Regions from separate parts of the Streptomyces sp. Root1310 genome, predicted to be linked through region 2. Evidence: riboswitches for the same ligand, from Rfam matches in the RefSeq annotation. Region 2 holds a riboswitch; the other holds the start of a gene.
The links. Region 2 has a riboswitch for glycine ahead of gcvT (glycine cleavage system aminomethyltransferase GcvT). Riboswitches for the same ligand answer to the same signal wherever they lie in the genome.

Region 1: it holds a riboswitch for glycine, as region 2 does, so the genes downstream of both, gcvP (aminomethyl-transferring glycine dehydrogenase) here and gcvT (glycine cleavage system aminomethyltransferase GcvT) in region 2, are expected to answer to the same signal.

The regions. Positions count from the first base shown of each region.
Region 1 is NZ_LMEQ01000005.1:2,905-12,921, forward strand. Features, by position in the region: gene ASD48_RS13625 (mannose-1-phosphate guanyltransferase) at 1-543, shown strand, start outside; gene ASD48_RS13630 (DUF881 domain-containing protein) at 641-1,546, shown strand; gene ASD48_RS13635 (small basic family protein) at 1,543-1,875, shown strand; gene ASD48_RS13640 (DUF881 domain-containing protein) at 1,881-2,714, shown strand; gene ASD48_RS13645 (FHA domain-containing protein) at 2,797-3,681, shown strand; gene ASD48_RS13650 (MerR family transcriptional regulator) at 3,726-4,463, shown strand; gene ASD48_RS13655 (bifunctional nuclease family protein) at 4,547-5,020, shown strand; gene ASD48_RS13660 (MerR family transcriptional regulator) at 5,266-5,949, shown strand; gene ASD48_RS13665 (DNA polymerase IV) at 6,019-7,434, shown strand; gene ASD48_RS13670 (nucleotidyltransferase domain-containing protein) at 7,542-8,003, shown strand; gene ASD48_RS13675 (PRC-barrel domain-containing protein) at 8,028-8,399, opposite strand; glycine riboswitch at 8,512-8,607, shown strand; gene gcvP (aminomethyl-transferring glycine dehydrogenase) at 8,792-10,017, shown strand, end outside.
Region 2 is NZ_LMEQ01000003.1:307,546-317,562, forward strand. Features, by position in the region: gene ASD48_RS12410 (enhanced serine sensitivity protein SseB) at 1-401, opposite strand, end outside; gene ASD48_RS12415 (AAA family ATPase) at 480-1,169, opposite strand; glycine riboswitch at 1,343-1,442, shown strand; gene gcvT (glycine cleavage system aminomethyltransferase GcvT) at 1,603-2,745, shown strand; gene gcvH (glycine cleavage system protein GcvH) at 2,864-3,241, shown strand; gene glyA (serine hydroxymethyltransferase) at 3,256-4,533, shown strand; gene ASD48_RS12435 (L-serine ammonia-lyase) at 4,610-5,977, shown strand; gene ASD48_RS12440 (MOSC domain-containing protein) at 6,016-6,558, shown strand; gene ASD48_RS12445 (NAD(P)-binding domain-containing protein) at 6,739-7,401, opposite strand; gene ASD48_RS12450 (EF-hand domain-containing protein) at 7,621-7,833, opposite strand; gene ASD48_RS12455 (MerR family transcriptional regulator) at 7,896-8,810, opposite strand; gene ASD48_RS12460 (N-acetyltransferase) at 8,872-9,570, shown strand; gene ASD48_RS12465 (ADP-ribosyltransferase) at 9,527-10,017, opposite strand, start outside.

The DNA.
Region 1 (10,017 bases), on a different contig from region 2:
CGGCGCAGCGGGCGGGTCGCCCTGCCGGTGACCACGACGAGGATCGCCGAGCAGGTGGCGGCGTACCACGGGACGCAGGTCGAGTGGACGACGACCTCGCCGGACGACCTCACCCGGGTCGGGCGGGACGAGACGGCCATCTTCGGCGGTGACGGCAAGGGCGGCTTCATCGTCCCGGAGTTCAGCAGCGTCTTCGACGGTACGGCGGCCTTCGTGCGGCTGATCGGGCTGGTGGCGCGCACGCAGCTCACCCTCAGCCAGATCGACGCGAGGATTCCGCGGGCGCACGTCCTCAAGCGGGATCTGGCGACCCCGTGGGCGGTCAAGGGCCTGGTGATGCGGCGGGTCGTGGAGGTGGCCGGAGACCGCTTCGTGGACACCACCGACGGTGTCCGGGTGGTGGAGACGGACGGGCGCTGGGTGATGGTCCTGCCGGACCCGGCCGAGGCCGTCACCCATCTGTGGGCGGAGGGGCCGGACGACGCGTCGGCGCAGGCCCTGCTCGACGAGTGGTCGGCGGTCGTGGACAGCGCCGGACGCTGATCCAGGGGCACGCGCGCGTGCCGGACAAGTGTCCCCAAGGGGGCCTGTCCGGCACGCCGGTGGGGCCATTCGGAGGTACCGGGCACGACGTGCGACGATGTGCGGCATGCCGCAGCAGCCCCCCGTTCGGAGCACACCCGCGCGTGTGTCGCGCCCGGACGCGTCCATGTCGCTGCTCACCAACGTCATGGACCACAGCCTCGACGACGGTTACGCCGAGGCCGCCGCCCGTAAGCAGGCCGAGGGCGCCGGTGGTCTGCCCAGGACGGTCCGGGCGAAGCTGGGCCTCGCGGTGGGCCTGGTGCTCGCGGCCCTCGTGGTCACCGTCGGTGCGGCGCAGGCGCGGGTCGCGGCGCCGGTGGTCGCGAAGGAGCGCGAGGAGCTCATCGACCGGATCGATCGTGAGACCGATGCGGCCGACGAGCTCGAAAGCACCGTCGACAAGCTGCGTGACGACGTGAGCGGCCGGCAGCAGGAGGCGCTCAAGCAGAGCGGCGGCAGTGACCAGGCGGACCTGGTGGCCATCCTGTCGGGCGCCGTCGAGGTGCACGGGCCGGGCGTCAAGCTGGTCGTGGACGACGCCAAGGAAGCCAGCACGGGCGGTGACGGCAACCCGCGTGAGACCACCGGCTTCTCCGACACCGGGCGGGTCCGGGACCGGGACATGCAACGCGTGGTCAACGGACTGTGGGAGTCGGGTGCCGAGGCCGTCTCCATCAACGGACAACGGCTGACGGCGCTCTCGGCGATCAGGGCCGCGGGTGAAGCGATACTGGTCGACAACAAACCGCTGGTCCCGCCGTACACGGTGCTGGCGGTGGGGGACGGGAAGAACCTCAGCACCAGGTTCCAGAACAGCGCCGACGGGCTGTATCTGGACGCCTTGCAGGAGAACTACGGCATCCGGACGGCCATCTCCGTGGCGGACGACGTCCGGCTGCCCGCCGCACCGAGTGTGATCGTACGAACAGCGCAGCCGAGAACTGAGAAGGGCACATCGTGATCGCCGTACTGGGCCTCGTCGTGGGAGTCGTGGCCGGCCTGTTGGTCCAGCCCGAGGTTCCGGCGGCCGTCGTGCCTTATCTGCCGATCGCCGTGGTGGCGGCGCTGGACGCCGTGTTCGGCGGGCTCCGGGCCATGCTCGACGGCATCTTCGACGACAAGGTGTTCGTCGTGTCCTTCCTGTCGAACGTGGTCGTGGCCGCGTTGATCGTGTTCCTGGGTGACGAGTTGGGCGTCGGATCGCAGCTGTCCACCGGGGTCGTGGTCGTCCTCGGTATCCGGATCTTCTCCAACGCCGCGGCCATCCGTCGGCACGTCTTCCGGGCGTGAGGCCGATGAGCGACCAGGACGAGACCCCCGAGTACAGGCTCCGCAAGGAGCTGCCCGACGAGGTCCCGGTGACTCCGTCCGCGGACGGAGTCACCGAGGAGCCGGCCGAGCCGGTGCTGACCGGTCGGCAGCGGCTGGTGCAGGGCCTGTGGCCGCCGCGGGTGTCCAGGGCCCAACTCATCGTCGCCCTCCTGCTGTTCGGTCTGGGCTTCGGCCTGGCCGTGCAGGTCGCCTCCAACAGCGACAGCGGAAACGCGCTGCGTGGCGCGCGTCAGGAAGATCTCGTCCGCATCCTCGATGAACTCGATGACCGCAGTCAGCGTCTTGAGGACGAGAAGCAAGGTCTCGAGAAGCAGCAGCAGGAGCTGGAGAACAGCTCCGACCAGGCCGAGGAGGCCCGGAAGCAGACGGTCGAGAAGGAGAAGCAACTCGGCATTCTGGCGGGCACGGTCGCTGCGCAGGGGCCGGGCATCACGATGACCATCGAGGACACGAAGGGGACGGTCGAGGCGGACATGTTGCTCGACGCCATCCAGGAGCTGCGCGCGGCCGGGGCCGAGGCGATCCAGGTGAACGGAGTGCGGGTCGTCGCCGGCACCTTTCTGACGGATTCGGGCAAGAGCGTGAGCGTCGACGGGAACAAGATCAACACGCCCTTTCGTTTCAAGGTCATCGGCAACCCGCAGGACCTCGAGCCGGCGCTGAACATCCCTGGAGGAGTGGTGCAGACTCTCGAGAAGGAGCAGGCCACCGTGACTGTCGAGCGGTCGGACAAGATCGTCGTGGACGCCTTGCGAGCAGCGAAGCAGCCTGACTACGCTCGGTCGTCCGGCCAGTGAACCGGGGGTGCATGGGGGCAGTCCGGCAGGGGCATGAGGTTGCGGGGGGTCGACGCACCGATCGGGTGGTGCGTGGTGGAAACTGTCTGGTGGACACGGACGTTGTGAAGGTGTCCGGGTCGACCGGTGTATTCAGTCAGGGTTCGTCCTGCCCCACGGGCGGGTCTGTTTCGGTCAAGGGGAATCGCCCGTGAAGTTGTTTGCGAAGTTGTTCGGCAAGAGCGCGCGAGAGGGTAGCGACAACGCGACCGCTCGCCATCGCGCACAGCCTGACGCGGAGGGCCAGCGGCCGCTGTTCAGGGACCAGGTGGCTGGTCAGGGCGGCGATGTTTCCGGCGGCCAGGGCGCGGCGTCTGTTGACCCTGCACAGTCCGGCGGCATAGGTTTCGGCCAACCGTCAACCTCAAGTACGGGTGGAGGGTTTTCCCCTATGTCGGCCCTGGTGTGTACGAGGTGCGGTAACCGCAACGCGGAGAACAGCCGCTTCTGCTCCAACTGCGGTGCGCCGCTGCGGCCCGGGCTGACGCCCGAGCGTCCGTCGGAGACGACCTCCACCATCTCCATCTCCGGTCTCGAGGCCTACGACGCCGAGGTCACCGGTCAGACGCAGCTGCCCGCGCTCTCGCCCGAGGCGCAGGCCGCGGTCGACGCGCTGCCGCTGGGTTCCGCCCTGCTGGTCGTGCGGCGCGGCCCGAACTCGGGCAGCCGTTTCCTTCTGGACGGCGACCTGACGACGGCCGGTCGTCACCCGCAGAGCGACATCTTCCTGGACGACGTGACGGTCTCGCGTCGTCACGTGGAGTTCCGGCGCAACCCGGACGGCACGTTCAAGGTGGCGGACGTCGGCAGTCTGAACGGCACGTACGTCAACCGGGAGCGGATCGACGAGGTCCCTCTGTCGAACGGTGACGAGGTGCAGATCGGCAAGTACCGGCTGGTCTTCTACGCGAGCCAGCGGGGCTACTGACCGGCCCCCGGGCACCGTCCGGGGGGACTCCCCAGGGAAGGTCCATGCTTCAAACACCGAGGGGCGGTGCCGGGCACGGCACCGCCGCCGCGGACGGTGGTTCGATGAGCATCGGCACCGTGCTGAACGCGCTGCGCGACGAGTTTCCCGAAGTCACCATCTCCAAGATCCGTTTTCTGGAGTCGGAAGGGCTGATCGAGCCGCAACGGACTCCTTCGGGGTACCGCAAGTTCAGTGTGCAGGACGTCGAGCGCCTCGGCCACGTCCTGAGGATGCAGCGGGACCACTACCTGCCGCTCAAGGTCATCCGCGAGCACCTGGACGCCGTGGAGCGCGGTGAGGCAGCGCCGCTGCCGACCGTGGGCCGGCAGCGGGACGGCGAGGTCGTGCCGGAGGCTTCGGAAGGGCCCACCGTCGCCAGGATCGGCCGGTCCGAGCTGCTGGCGACCGCGGGGATCGGCGAGCCGGAGCTCGCCGAGTGGGAGTCGTACGGTCTTGTCGCGCCGCTGGAGGACGGGGTCTACGACGCCGAGGCGGCCACGGTGGCGGCGCTCGTCGCCGAGCTGGGCAGATTCGGGATCGAACCCCGGCATCTGCGGGTGATGAAGGCCGCGGCCGATCGTGAGGCCGGGCTCGTGGACCAGGTGGTGGCCCCGCTCAAGCGCCACCGAAATCCGCAGACCAGGGCCCACGCGCAGGCTCGTACGAAGGAAATCGCGGGGCTCACGGTGCGGCTGCACGCGGCGCTGGTGCAGACGGCACTCGGGGTCCGACTGCCCTGAGCGGGGGGTTCGCCCTGGGCGGATCGGTCACCCGTTCCCGGCCCGACTACCCAAACGTCCCGAGCACGGCCTAGGGTTGCTGTGTGAACGAGCTCGATGTCGTAGGTGTCCGGGTCGAGATGCCCTCCAACCAACCGATCGTGCTGCTGCGTGAAGTGGGAGGCGACCGTTACCTTCCCATCTGGATCGGACCGGGTGAGGCGACGGCGATCGCCTTCGCCCAGCAGGGCATGGCTCCCGCGCGACCGCTGACCCACGACCTGTTCAAGGACGTGCTGGAGGCCGTCGGCCAGGAGCTCACCGAGGTGCGCATCACGGACCTGCGGGAGGGCGTCTTCTACGCGGAGCTGGTGTTCGCCAGCGGGGTCGAGGTGAGCGCGCGTCCCTCGGACGCCATAGCGCTGGCGTTGCGCACGGGGACTCCGATCTACGGCAGTGACACGGTCCTCGATGACGCGGGGATCGCCATCCCGGACGAGCAGGAGGACGAGGTGGAGAAGTTCCGCGAGTTCCTCGACCAGATCTCGCCCGAGGACTTCGGCACCAGCAACCAGTAGCCGGCACATGCGCGGAACGCGGGCGTCCTGCACCTGGACGCCCGCCCCGTTTTCGGCAATTGCCAACGGCGAGTGAGAGCGTCCTACGGCTACTTCTCAGCGCATTCGGCTAGCCTTTCCCCGCGACGGGGTGCGGGAAACCACTCTCAGGGTGATTATCACTCGGCGTGCCGAGTGTGGCGATCGTTGACGCACCCCTGGTGACTGCCTACCGTCGACAAGGCAGGTCAAGGACGGAGGTCGGCGTGAGAAGCAGCGGCGACGGTACGGCTGGGGGTGCCCCCGGACTCGGTGTCGGGGGGAGCGGTCCGTACCCTTCCCCGGGCTCTCCAGCACGCGCGAACAGGGGGTACCCCCAGCAGAGCAGCGCGGCCGACCACGCTCCGCAGCGACCGGCGGCCGTGCCGAGCAGCGGAGGGGCGACGTCCATGGCGTCCGAGCAGATCGGCTACCGCGGTCCGACGGCCTGTGCGGCCGCCGGCATCACGTATCGCCAACTGGACTACTGGGCCCGCACCGGGCTGGTGGAGCCGAGCGTGCGGCCCGCCCACGGGTCGGGAACGCAGCGTCTGTACAGCTTTCGGGACGTCGTCGTCCTGAAGATCGTCAAGCGGTTCCTCGACACCGGGGTGTCGCTCCAGAACATCCGCACCGCCGTGCAGCATCTGCGGGAGCGCGGGTTCAGCGACCTGGAGCGCATGACGCTGATGAGCGACGGCGCCACCGTGTACGAGTGCACCTCGCCGGACGAGGTCCACGCGCTGCTCCAGGGCGGTCAGGGCATCTTCGGGATCGCCGTGGGCGTGGTGTGGCGGGACGTCGAGAGCGCGCTGTCGCAGTTGCACGGAGAGCGGGTCGACACCGGTGAGACGCTCGTCGGGCACAATCCGGCGGACGAACTGGCCCGTCGGCGCAACCGGGCGGTCTGAGACCCGTCCCGGGGCGCGAGGGGCGGCTGAACGACGTCATTGTCAGTGGCGTGGTGCAGCATCGGTCATGTGAGAAACGCGCCCACGATCCTGCATCTCGACATGGATGCCTTCTTCGCCCAGGCGGAGCAGGCGTCCAAGCCGAGCCTGCGCGGGAAGGCCGTGGTCGTGGGTGGCCTCGGGCCCCGTGGAGTGGTGGCGACCGCCTCCTACGAGGCGCGGGTCTTCGGAGTGCACTCGGCGATGCCCATGGCCCAGGCGCGCCGGCGGGCTCCGAACGCCGCGTACCTGGTTCCGCGCTTCGCGTTCTACCGGTCGATCAGCGAGCAGGTCATGGGGCTGCTGCGGGCGCTGTCGCCGCTGGTGGAGCCGCTGAGTCTGGACGAGGCCTTCGTGGACCTGGACGCCGGGGGAGCGGCCTGGGACAGCGAGTCGGCGCGGCTGGCGGGGATCAGGCTGCGCGCCGACATACGGGCCGTCACCGGGCTCACGGGCTCGGTGGGCCTGGCCTCCTGCAAGATGCTGGCGAAGATCGCCTCGGAGCAGGCGAAACCCGACGGGCTGGTGCTCATCGAGCCGGGGACCGAGCGGGCCCTGCTCGGCCCGCTGTCGGTGCGGACCCTGCCGGGGGTCGGCCCGGCGACGGGGGACCATCTGCGCCGGGCCGGGATCACCACGATCGACGAGATCGCCGAGGCGGGTGAGGACGAGCTGGTGCGGCTGCTGGGCAAGGCGCACGGGCACGCGCTCTACGCCATGGCGCTGGCCCGCGACGACCGGCCCGTGGTGGCGGAGCGGGAGGCCAAGTCGGTGTCGGTCGAGGACACGTACGACGTGGACATCCACGACCGGGTGCGGGTGGAGCTGGAGGTGCAGCGGCTCGCGGACCGGTGTGTGCGCAGGCTGCGGGGGGCCGGCCTGTCGGGGCGGACCATCGTGCTGAAGGTGCGGCGGTACGACTTCTCCACGCTCACCCGGTCCGAGACGCTGCGCGGGCCCACCGACGATCCGGGGGTGGTCCGGGAGGCGGCGGCCCGGTTGCTCGACTCGGTGGACACGACGGGCGGGGTGCGGCTGCTCGGGGTGGGCGTCAGCGGACTGGCGGACTTCACACAGGAGGATCTGTTCGCGCAGGCCGCCGAGGACCGGGTGGACGGACCGGACGAGGAACTCGCGGAGGAGCCCGTCGGCGAGGTGCCGGTGCCGGTCGAGCGCCAGTGGCGCCCAGGACACGATGTGCGGCACACCGAGCTCGGACACGGGTGGGTGCAGGGCAGCGGGTTGGGCCGGGTCACCGTGCGGTTCGAGACGCCCGAGTCGGAGCCGGGACGGGTGCGCACCTTCAGGACCGACGATCCGGGGCTGGAGCCGGCGGATCCGTTGCCGCTGGTGCGGCGAAGACCCGAAGAGGACGGCGGGGCGGCGGCAGGAGCACCGCATCCGGGAATGAGGCCGTCGGGGGTGGAGTCCGGGAACTCCGCGTGAGGCGGATCAGTTACACAGAGTGAAGCGGTTCGAAGTGTGAAGTGTGGGGTGTGTCGGAGCGGTGGCGGTGTCCCGAGGGGGGACACCGGTGACGGATGGGGAGCTGCATGAAGCTGCACGGAGGCCGGTTCGCGGACCCGGCCGGGGTGTCGCCGGAGCGCGCGGCGGAGATGCGCCGGGTGGTGGACCGGGTCACCCGGTGGGCGGGGAACCGGAGCGACGTGGTGGGGCTGCTGCTCGTCGGTTCCTTCGCGCGCGAGGCCGCGCGTCCCGAGTCGGACGTGGATCTTGTCGTGTTGTCGACGGCGCCTGCCCGGTACGCGCAGGACGACGGGTGGGGGCGTGAGCTGGCTCTGGGGGAGGTGGTCCGGGTCCGGGAACGGGGGCCCGTCACCGAATGGCGGTATGTGACCGACTCCGGTCTGGAGGTCGAGGTGGGCATCGGTTCCGCCCGCTGGGCGCGGACCGATCCGGTCGACGCCGGCACCCGAAGAGTCGTCACGGACGGGGCCCGGCCGCTGTACGACCCTGCCGGGATTCTCGGGGCGCTGCTTCAGGCCTGCGGCTGAGGGGGGCTGAGAGGCTGAGGGGCTCTAGCTGTCGTCCGTGCCCGCCAGGCGGCCGAAGTCGCGGTCGGGCAGCGGGGGAGCGGCACCCACGTCGAGGCCGTAGTGGTGGTAGAGCTGGAGCTCCTGTTCGGGGGAGAGGTGCCGACCCACGCCGAAGTCCGGAGCGTCCTTGATCAGGGCCCGTTCGAAGGGGATGTGCAGGGTGCCCTCGACCAGTCGGCTGGGCTCCAGGGGGACGAAGGCGTCGCGGGAGAACAGACCGGTGCGTATGGCCGCCCACTCGGGCACCCCGGTGGCGTCGTCGAGGTAGACCTCGTCGACCGTGCCGATCTTGGTGCCGTTGCGGTCGAACGCCTTGCGGCCGATCAGGTTGCGCGGATCGATGTCGGTCTGCACGGGCCCTCCACTTGGTCGCAACTCATCCGTAAGCACTACAAAAGAGCACATCGGGACGGGCGGCCACTCGAGCGAGTCTCTGGAACCCCGCTGGTAGTCTGACAATGGCTGCTGACACCGCGCGGGAGAGTCCTCCGGACATCACCGGAGGCGCCGAAGGAGCAAATCCTCCCCGGAATCTCTCAGGCTCACGTACCGCACGGACGAGGTCACTCTGGAAAGCAGGGCGGGTGCCGACGATGTCGACGGCTTCCGCTCTCACCGACGGTGAAAGCCGGGTGCCCTCGGGCCGCCCGGTGAAGCTCTCAGGTTGAGATGACAGAGGGGGAGGCCGTCCGGGTACCCCACCGTGGTGACCCTCGAAGGTCGTGTCAGACCAGGAGGCCTCCGTAATGACCGCCCACCGCATTCCGCTCACAGAGCTCGAGCAGGGAATTCCCTTCGAACAGCGCCACATCGGGCCCGACCTCGAAGCGCGGGCCAAGATGCTCGCACAGGTCGGCTACGGCTCGCTCGACGAGCTCACCGCCGCAGCGGTCCCGGATGTGATCAAGAACGCCGACGCGCTGGACCTGCCGGGCGCGCGCACCGAGGCCGAGGTGCTGGCCGAGCTGCGCTCGCTGGCCGACCGCAACCAGGTCCTCGACTCGATGATCGGCCTCGGCTACTACGGGACGTTCACGCCGCCCGTCATCCTGCGCAACGTCATGGAGAACCCGGCCTGGTACACGGCCTACACGCCGTACCAGCCGGAGATCTCCCAGGGCCGGCTGGAGGCCCTGCTGAACTTCCAGACCGTGGTCGCCGACCTCACCGGGCTGCCGACCTCCGGCGCGTCGCTGCTCGACGAGGGCACGGCGGCCGCCGAGGCGATGGCGCTGTCCCGGCGCATGGGGAAGAACAAGAAGGGCCTCTTCCTCATCGACGCGGACGCGCTTCCGCAGACCATCGCCGTGATCGAGACCCGCGCCGAGCCGACGGGCGTGGAGGTCGTCGTCGCCGACCTGAGCGACGGAATCCCGGCGGAGATCGCCGCGCGGGAGATCAACGGCGTGCTCGTCCAGTACCCCGGTGCCTCGGGTGCCGTACGTGATCTCAAGGGGCTCGTCGACCAGGCGCACGGGCTCGGCGCGCTCGTCACCGTCGCTGCGGATCTGCTGGCACTGACGCTGCTGAAGTCCCCGGGCGAGCTGGGGGCGGACATCGCCGTCGGTACGACGCAGCGGTTCGGCGTGCCGATGGGCTTCGGTGGGCCGCACGCCGGCTACATGGCCGTCCGCGAGCAGTTCGCGCGCAGCCTGCCCGGCCGGCTGGTGGGCGTGTCGGTGGACGCCGACGGGCACAAGGCCTACCGGCTCGCGCTCCAGACGCGTGAGCAGCACATCCGGCGTGAGAAGGCCACCAGCAACATCTGCACGGCGCAGGTGCTGCTGGCGGTGATGGCGGGGATGTACGCCGTCTACCACGGCCCCGACGGGCTGCGTTCGATCGCGCGGCGCACGCACCGGTACGCCTCGATCCTCGCCGCCGGGCTCGAGGCCGGCGGTGTCGAGGTCGTGCACGGGTCGTACTTCGACACGCTGACCGTGCGGGTGCCGGCGAAGGCCGCCGAGGTCGT
Region 2 (10,017 bases):
ACACCGACCACGCCGTCCGGGTTCACCAGGATGCCCACCTGCGGGGGCAGCCCCCGGGCGAACTCCACCGCCGGCGCGATCGTGAACGACATGTGCGAGCCGACGACCTGCCGGAACTGCTCCTCGGAGCTGAAGACCGGCACGTAGACCTGGCCCTCGATCTCCATGGTGGGCAGGTCGAGGGGGCCGCTGTGCGGGCCGCCGCCGCCGGGCAGCGGCACCCAGACGAAGCTGCGTCCGAGCACCTCCACGATCCGGCCGCCGGCTCCCGGCACGCCGAGGGAGACGGAGAGCACCTCCTCCAGCTCGTTGCCGGGCCATCCGCCGTGCGGATGGGGGTGTGCCTGCGCCGGAAAGTCCGCGGAGAAGTCCGTCGGAAAGTTGGCCGGGGGGAAATCCATCTGCCTACCGCCTGCTGAGAACCGCTCACTTCGCTGTGGCTGAAAGGCTAGCGGGTACCGGGGGTCGCGCCCGAGCCCTCAGCCGGTGAAACCGATGCGGCGCAGTGTGTCGGCCGCCGCGCGGTCGAGCAGCACCGCCGAGCCGCAGCCCGCGGGCAGCCGGCCCTTCTCCACCGAGCGCGCCAGCCGGGCGGCCGCGTGGCGATGGCGCAGGAACGCGTACCGGGAGACGCCCCGGCCGCGCTCGCGCTGCCCCTCCAGCGCCGTGTCCGCGGTGACGTCCAGCAGCAGCAGGTGGAGGGTGCCGCCGCGGCGGCGGGCCTCGCGGGCCAGCCAGTCACGGACCCAGGCCTGCGTACCGCAGTCGTGCACGACGACGCCCTCGCCGCCGCGCAGCGCCCGGCGCAGTCCGGCGTAGTGGGCGATCCGGACGAGCGGGCGGTAGAGGCCGTAGGGCAGGAAGCGGGGGGCGCGGGCGTCCCAGCGGTCCCGGGTGTCCTGGGAGTCGACGCGGATGCCCTGCACGGTCCGCCGCATGAGGGTGGACTTGCCGCTGCCGGGCAGACCGGTGACCACGACCAGGTCACGGGGACCGAAGAGCAGGCCGTGCGGGCTGCGGCCGGCCCGCTCGCGCAGGTCGCGGACGACGGGCGCCGGCCGCGGGCCGCACGCCTCCCGGACCGGGGCGACGGGCTGCGCGGGCAGCGCGATCGCCGAGCCGGTCGCGAATGCCGTGGACCTTGCCCTGGTCGTCCTGTTCACCGTGATCGTCCTCCCCTGGGGTCAGATGGTGTTCTCATCCCCACCGAGCGTAAAGAGAAGGTAATGCGCCGCGCCCGGCGATTTCGTACGCGTAGCGACACAAGCCGGTTACAGATGCGGCCTGCCGTGATCGGGGCGAGCCGTGCAATGATGGCCGCGCCAACTGCATACCGGCCGTTTGAATCCGCGCGGGAGAGTCCTCAGCAGCAGCTTCGCTGGGGCGCCGAAGGAGCAAGTCCCTCCCTTGAATCTCTCAGGCCCCGTTACCGCGCGGGCGAGGCACATCTGAAAAGCGGGCCGCTGTCTCCAGTGGCCCCACCCAAGGTGCAAGTCATGAACGATCCCGTCGCGGGCCGTCATGGCGAACCTCTCAGGTTCCGATGACAGATGGGGAGGAACGACCTCGCCGTGCCGTCATGCCTTGGGAGACGAACGCCCGATGAGCAGTACCGACCCCGCATCCGACCAGACCGCCCAGCAGCGCCACACCGCCCTGGACGCGGTGCATCGCGCGCTCGGCGCGACGATGACCGACTTCGCCGGCTGGGACATGCCCCTGCGCTACGGCTCCGAACGCGACGAGCACCACGCCGTCCGCACCAGGGCCGGGCTCTTCGACCTGTCGCACATGGGCGAGATCACCGTCACCGGCCCGCAGGCCGCGGCCCTGCTCGACTTCGCCCTGGTGGGCAACATCGGGGCGGTCAAGGCCGGCCGCGCCCGCTACACGATGATCTGCCGGGCGGACGGCGGCATCCTGGACGACCTGATCGTCTACCGGCTGGCCGACACCGAGTTCATGGTGGTGGCCAACGCCTCCAACGCGCAGGTCGTGCTGGACGCGCTGACCGAGCGGGCCGAGGGCTTCGACGCGGAGGTCCGCGACGACCGCGACGCCTACGCGCTGATCGCCGTGCAGGGCCCCGAGTCCCCCGGCATCCTCGCCGCCGTCACCGACGCCGACCTGGACGGCCTGAAGTACTACGCCGGGCTGCCCGGCACCGTCGCCGGCGTCCCCGCCCTCATCGCGCGCACCGGCTACACCGGCGAGGACGGCTTCGAACTGTTCGTACGGCCGGAGCACGCCGTAGAGCTGTGGCAGGCGCTGACCAAGGCCGGCGAGGGCGCCGGGCTGGTGCCCTGCGGCCTGTCCTGCCGGGACACGCTCCGCCTGGAGGCGGGCATGCCGCTGTACGGGCACGAGCTCAGCACCTCCCTCACCCCGTTCGACGCGGGGCTCGGCCGGGTGGTGAAGTTCGACAAGGAAGGCGACTTCGTCGGGCGTACGGCGCTGGAGGCGGCCGCCGGGCGCGCCGAATCGCAGCCCCCGCGCGTCCTCGTCGGCCTGGTCGCCGAGGGTCGTCGGGTCCCGCGCGCCGGGTTCTCGGTCGTCGCGGGCGGCGAGGTGATCGGCGAGGTCACCTCCGGTGCCCCCTCGCCCACCCTCGGCAAGCCGATCGCGATGGCGTACGTCGACGCCGCCCACGCGGCACCGGGCACCACGGGCGTCGGCGTGGACATCCGAGGCAGCCACGAGCCGTACGAGGTCGTGGCGCTGCCGTTCTACAAGCGCCAGAAGTAGACACTGGGCGCGTTGACGCCCGCCCGCGCGTGACCCTGCGCACATTCGTGCTGCTCACGTGCGTTTCCAGCAGTCCCCCCTTCACCAGCACCCTCCCGCGTACAGGAGAATTCAAGCCATGAGCAACCCCCAGCAGCTGCGCTACAGCAAGGAGCACGAGTGGCTGTCGGTCGCCGAGGACGGCGTCTCGACGGTCGGCATCACGGAGCACGCGGCCAACGCGCTCGGTGACGTGGTCTTCGTACAGCTCCCGGAGGTCGGTGACACGGTGACCGCGGGCGAGACCTGCGGCGAGCTGGAGTCGACCAAGTCGGTCAGCGAGCTGTACGCGCCGGTCTCCGGCGAGATCGTCGAGGTCAACCAGGACGTCGTCGACGACCCGGCGCTGGTGAACTCCGCCCCCTTCGAGGGCGGATGGCTGTTCAAGGTACGCACGGCGGGCGAGCAGGACGACCTGCTCACCGCCGACGAATACACCGCCTTCACCGCCGGCTGAGGAGTCGTAGACGCATGTCCGTCCTGAACACGCCCCTGCACGAGCTCGACCCGGAGATCGCCGCCGCGGTCGACGCCGAGCTGAACCGCCAGCAGTCCACGCTCGAGATGATCGCCTCGGAGAACTTCGCTCCGCTCGCGGTGATGGAGGCGCAGGGCTCGGTCCTGACCAACAAGTACGCCGAGGGCTACCCGGGCCGCCGCTACTACGGCGGCTGCGAGCACGTCGACGTGGCCGAGCAGATCGCGATCGACCGGATCAAGGAGCTGTTCGGCGCCGAGTACGCCAACGTGCAGCCCCACTCGGGTGCCTCCGCCAACCAGGCCGCCCTGTTCGCCCTGGCCCAGCCCGGCGACACCATCCTCGGCCTGGACCTGGCGCACGGCGGTCACCTGACCCACGGCATGCGGCTGAACTTCTCCGGCAAGCAGTTCGACGTGGTCGCCTACCACGTGGACGACGCCGGCCTGGTCGACATGGCCGAGGTCGAGCGGCTCGCCAAGGAGCACCGCCCGAAGGTGATCATCGCGGGCTGGTCGGCGTACCCGCGGCAGCTGGACTTCGCGGAGTTCCGCCGGATCGCGGACGAGGTCGAGGCCTTCCTGTGGGTCGACATGGCGCACTTCGCGGGTCTCGTCGCGGCCGGCCTCCACCCGAACCCGGTGGAGTACGCGGACGTGGTCACGTCCACCACCCACAAGACGCTGGGCGGCCCCCGCGGCGGCATCATCCTCGCGAAGAAGGAGTTCGCGAAGAAGCTGAACTCGTCCGTCTTCCCGGGCTTCCAGGGCGGCCCCCTGGAGCACGTGATCGCGGCCAAGGCGGTCTCCTTCAAGGTCGCGGCGAGCGAGGACTTCAAGGAGCGTCAGGCCCGCACGGTCGAGGGTGCGAAGATCCTCGCCGAGCGCCTGACCGCGCCGGACTCCCGCGCGGCCGGCGTGAACGTCCTGTCGGGCGGCACCGACGTGCACCTGATCCTGGTCGACCTGCGCGAGTCCGAGCTGGACGGTCAGCAGGCCGAGGACCGGCTCCACGAGGTCGGCATCACGGTCAACCGCAACGCGGTCCCGAACGACCCGCGCCCGCCGATGGTCACCTCCGGACTGCGCATCGGCACGCCCGCCCTCGCGACCCGCGGCTTCACCGCCGAGGACTTCACCGAGGTCGCGGACGTGATCGCCGAGACGCTGAAGGCGCCGGCCCCGTTCACGGAGGCCGACGCGGCGGCACTGAAGGCCCGGGTCACGGCCCTGGCCGAGAAGCACCCGCTGTATCCCGGTCTGAGCAAGTAGTTCCTTTTCCCGGGTGCCGCGCACACTGAGAGGTGTGTGCGGCACCCCGCACCACCCTGCATTGAGGAGTTCCCCCGTGGCCATCTCGGTCTTCGACCTGTTCTCGATCGGCATCGGCCCGTCCAGCTCCCACACGGTCGGCCCGATGCGCGCGGCGCGCATGTTCGCCCGCCGGCTGCGGGGCGAGGGTGTGCTGGACTCCGTCGCGTCGGTGCGCTGCGAGCTGTACGGCTCGCTCGGCGCGACCGGCCACGGTCACGGCACCCCGAAGGCGGTGCTGCTCGGCCTGGAGGGCTCCTCGCCGCGCACGGTGGACGTGGAGGGCGCGGACGACCGGGTGGAGCAGATCAAGAGCTCCGGCCGGCTGCGGCTGCTGGACTCGCACGAGATCCCATTCTCCTTCGACGAGGACCTGGTGCTGCACCGCCGCAAGGCCCTCCCGTACCACGCCAACGGCATGACGATATGGGCCCACGACGCCCAGGGCGCCGAGCTGATGGCGAAGACGTACTACTCCGTCGGCGGCGGCTTCGTCGTGGACGAGGACGCGGTGGGCGCGGACCGCATCAAACTCGACGACACGGTCCTGAAGTACCCCTTCCGCACCGGCGACGAGCTGCTGCGGCTGGCGAAGGAGACCGGCCTGTCGATCTCCTCGCTGATGCTGGAGAACGAGCGCGCCTGGCGCACCGAGGACGAGATCCGGGACGGGCTGCTGGAGATCTGGCGGGTGATGCAGGCGTGCGTGTCGCGGGGCATGTCCCGCGAGGGCATCCTGCCGGGCGGTCTGCGGGTCCGCCGCCGGGCGGCCATGACGGCGCGTCAGCTCCGGGCGGAGGGCGACCCGTTGGCGCTCTCCATGGAGTGGATCACGCTGTACGCGATGGCGGTGAACGAGGAGAACGCGGCCGGCGGCCGGGTGGTGACGGCCCCCACGAACGGCGCGGCCGGCATCATCCCGGCGGTCCTGCACTACTACGTGAACTTCGTGCCCGGCGCCGACGAGGACGGAGTGGTCCGCTTCCTGCTCGCGGCCGGCGCGATCGGCATGCTCTTCAAGGAGAACGCCTCCATCTCCGGCGCCGAGGTCGGCTGCCAGGGCGAGGTCGGCTCGGCCTGCTCGATGGCGGCGGGCGCGCTGGCCGAGGTCCTCGGCGGCTCCCCCGAGCAGGTCGAGAACGCGGCCGAGATCGGCATGGAGCACAACCTCGGCCTGACCTGCGACCCCGTGGGCGGCCTGGTCCAGATCCCGTGCATCGAGCGCAACGGCATGGCCTCGGTGAAGGCGGTCACGGCGGCCCGGATGGCGATGCGCGGCGACGGTTCGCACAAGGTGTCCCTGGACAAGGTCATCAAGACCATGAAGGAAACGGGCGCGGACATGAGCGTCAAGTACAAGGAGACGGCCCGGGGCGGGCTGGCGGTGAACATCATCGAGTGCTGACCCGGCAGCGGGTCGCGGGGACAGGGGAGTTTCGCCGTATGAGCGGGTCGGTCAGCGCTGTCAGCAGCAGCGGCACGTACTCCTTCACCAAGCCCAACCGGGAGAGCGTCACGCTGGTCGCCGGGCTCGGGGTGGCAGGGGACGTGCACGCGGGGGCCACGGTGAAGCACCGGTTCCGGATGGAGAAGGATCCCTCGCAGCCGAATCTGCGGCAGGTTCACCTCATCCACGAGGAGCTGTTCGAGGAGGTGCGCACGGCCGGGTTCGAGGTGGCCGCCGGACAGCTCGGGGAGAACGTGACCACGCGCGGGATCGACCTGCTCGGTCTGCCCACCGGAACGCGGCTGCGGCTCGGCGGACAGGCCGTGGTCGAGGTGACCGGGCTGCGGAATCCCTGCAAGCAGATCGACGGCTTCCGCAAGGGCCTCATGAAGCAGGTCGTCGGGCGGGGCCCGGACGGCCGGCCGGCCTTCCGGTCCGGGATCATGAGTGTGGTGCTCAGCGGCGGTGTGGTGCGGCCCGGGGACCCGATCACGGTCGAGCTGCCGGACGGGCCGCACCATCCCCTGCGGATCGTCTAGTGCTGTGGCCGGAAAGGTCTACCGGAAAGCTCGCGGCGTCCGGTGCGGCGCATCGCAAGGCGGAGCATCACCCGCGTACTGGATGTACTCGGGTGATGCGACAACGCCGCGAGGTGCCGTGCCGGGCGTCGCGAGCCGGTGAACCTTTCCGGTCGCAGCGCTAGGGACCTTCCCGGCCTCCTAGCCGCGGAAGGCCGCCGGCCGTTCCGGGCTCGCGTCGGCCAGCGCCTTGGCGACGGCCTCGGCGCCGGCCCGCAGCCCGTAGACGGGGGTGTCGGGCTGCTGGCGCCAGGAGTCGTCGATGCCGCCCGCGTCGACGGTGTCGAATCCGAGCTCGTCGATCAGGGCGCGCACCTTCGCCTTCGCCGCCTCGTCGTCGCCGGCCACCGGGAGCGCCACGCGGCCGGGGTCGCCCGCGGCGAGCGGGCGGTCCAGGATGTCCTGGGCGTAGGTGCCGTTGAAGGCCTTGATCACGGGGTGGCCGAGGTGGCGTTCGGTCCAGCGGCTCTCGGTGAGGCCCTCGTCCTCGATCTCCGCGATGCGGCCGTCGCGCTGCTGCGGGTAGTAGTTGTTGGTGTCGATGACGGCCACGCCGTCGGCCGCGCCGTCCAGGATGCCGGACGGCAGGCTCGGGATCGCCTTGAGCGGGATCGTGACCACCACGACCTCGGCACCGCGTGCCGCCTCCTCGACGGTGACGGGTGTCGCCCCTGTCTCCTCGGCGAGATCCGCGAGCGTCTGCGGGCCGCGGGAGTTCGCGACGGAGACGTCGTGGCCGAGCGCGCTGAGGCGCCGGGTGAGGTTGCCGCCGATGTTGCCCGCGCCGATGATGCCGATCTTCATGAGAGGCCTTGCCTTCCGGGACCGAGACGAGTCAGGTTCGATGCACATGCATGCATCTGATGGAGGCAACCCCGGCCGGCGGCGGGCTATTCCGGCTCCGCGACGTTCCTCTCGGGTTTCTCCGCGGCCCGGCACCACCGGGCGCCGGTCACGAGACATCGGGCGCCGGTCATGAGAAGGGGGCGCCCCGCATCGCGAGGCGCCCCCTTTCCGCTCGTCTCACTTGTTCAGGTGCGCCCAGAACTCGTCGAACGAGAGGAGCTTGTCACCGTCGAGGTCGCGGCTCTTGATGATGACCTCGGCGACCGACTCGGTGACGTTCCAGTCACCCCCCTGGGCCAGGGCGGTCTTGAACTCGGCCGCGGTGATGAAGCCGTCACCGTCCGTGTCGATCCGCTGGAACTCCTTGCGCGCTTCTTCGATGTCGGCCACCGATCCGCCCCTCTTCGTCATGCCTTGCGGTCATACTCGCTGTTCTACTGACGCAGGTCAGGTTAACGGCCCTGGTGAGCGCGGAGTGCGGCGACCACCCAGGAGAACTCCTCCTCGTACGAGGGCTGGGATCCGAGGCCGTTCACGATCGCCGACAACTGCCGGTACCGGGCGACCCGTACGTTCGAGGCGGCGGTCAGCCGGTCCAGGACGGCGGCCCGGTCGGCGTCGCCCAGCAGGTCCCGCAGGAGGGTCTCGGCCGCCGGGTCGCCGGGGGCGACGCCCTGGCGCAGCGCCTCGCCGCCCAGGTGCACGAGACGGCTCATGAACCACAGGGACGTGCCCGCGGGGACGTCCGGCCCGCGGTCCGCCGCGTTGAACTCGACCATCGTCCGCATCAGCACCCGGAACTCCGGATCCTGGATCAGCTCGGCCAGCTCCACCCAGGCGTCCACCTGCTCGGGGGCGGGATCGTCCGGCAGGTCGGCAGCGGCGAACCGCAGCCGGGTGCGGATGTCGGGGTCGGCGGTGTCGAGGCCGTCGAAGATCTCCGCCGTGAAGTCGTCGAGAAGCCGTTTGCGTTCGGCCGCCGACAGCCGGGCCAGTCTGTTCATCAAGGTCATCTCCTCCGCGGTCGAGCCGCGTCGCGCCACGGACGACAGCACTGCCCGGGTCACCTTCAGCGATCCGATCTGCGCGTCCAGCGCCGCCACGTGCGCCGCCGCGACCTCCGCGACCGTCCGCTCCCCGGCCAGCACCCGGCGTACGTCGGCCAGGCCGAGGCCCAGCTCGCGCAGGGTGCGGATCAGTTCGAGACGGGCGGCCGACTCACCGTCGTAGAGGCGGTAGCCGCCGGCCGAGCGGGCCACCGGGGTCAGGACGCCCTCGTCGGACCAGTAGCGGATGGTGCGCACGGTCAGTCCGGTGGAGCGGGCCAGCTCTCCGATGGTGAAAAGTCCGGTGCCGTCGTCGATCATGTGTGTGAGTGTGGGCCTTCCAGTGGGTGGAGACTCAAGGCGCGCGAAGGGAACCGGTGCGGTGGGGAACCTGCGGGACATTCTCGACGCGGCCGCGCGCGGTGTCTTCCCTCCCCCCGACGGCCGCACGACCGTCCTCCCCCAGCCCTCCCGCCGGGACGCGGGCGTCCTCTCCTTCACCGCGCACTCGGTGGTCTTCGTCGACGAGGACCCCGCGTGGGTGTACGACACCCTCGCCGCCGCCGACTGCGACGCCCTCGCCGCGTCGATGAGCCCCCGGTTCCTGACGGCCCTGCTGGACCGCACGGGCCGGGTCGCGGAGACGGTGGACGCGCTGGTGGTCGGTTCCCCGCTGCCGGGCCCGCCGTCCCTCGCGCTGACGGAGATCGAGGACCCGGACCATCCCCGGGTGGTCAGCTCGCGCAGGCGGCGCGACGAGGTGCGGGTGTGGGCCGCCCAGGGCGGTGTGGTCGTCCTCGGGCGCGGGGTGGCGGGGCGGCTGGAGGTCGCCGTGGAGGTCGAGGAGAACGTACGCCACCGGGGGCTGGGCCGGGCCCTGGTGGGCGCGGCACGGCATCTGGGCGGGGGCGAGCCGGTGTGGGCGCAGATCTCGCCGGGGAACGCCCGCAGCACACGGGCGTTCCGGGCGGCGGGCTATCTGCCGGTCGGGGCGGAGGCGCTGCTCACCGTCCGGCGGGAGCCGGGCGTCGGGGCGGTCAGTGCCAGGGCACGTAGTTCAGGTTGCTCACACAGCCGCTGAGCACCTCGGTCTTCGTGGCCTTGTCGACGGGACACGCGCCGAGGACGTACTGCCGTGCGATGCCGCCCGGGAAGGCCACCTCGACCTGGTCGGCGTACTTGTGGGTGTCGCCGATGGTGCGGTTGACGTCGATGCCGCCCGGGGCGTCGATGTAGTAGTTGTAGTTCGACTTCCAGCGCTTGTAGAGGTCGTGGTCGTAGGTCGTGGAGACGTACGGGGAGGGCTGGTTCTGCAGGACGTACTTCTCGATGTCGTACTGGCCGCCGACGACGTCCTTGGGGTGGAAGCCCTCGTCGAAGATGACCTCGGGGGCCCGGTTGTCGCTGCGCCACAGCGTGCCGCAGGCCTTGCGCCAGACCGGTGCCGGGGTGATGCGCGGGACGTCCACCTGCCGGTCGGCGGCGGCCTTGACGGGGTCGTCGAACTGGGGACAGGCGGGTGCGGCCG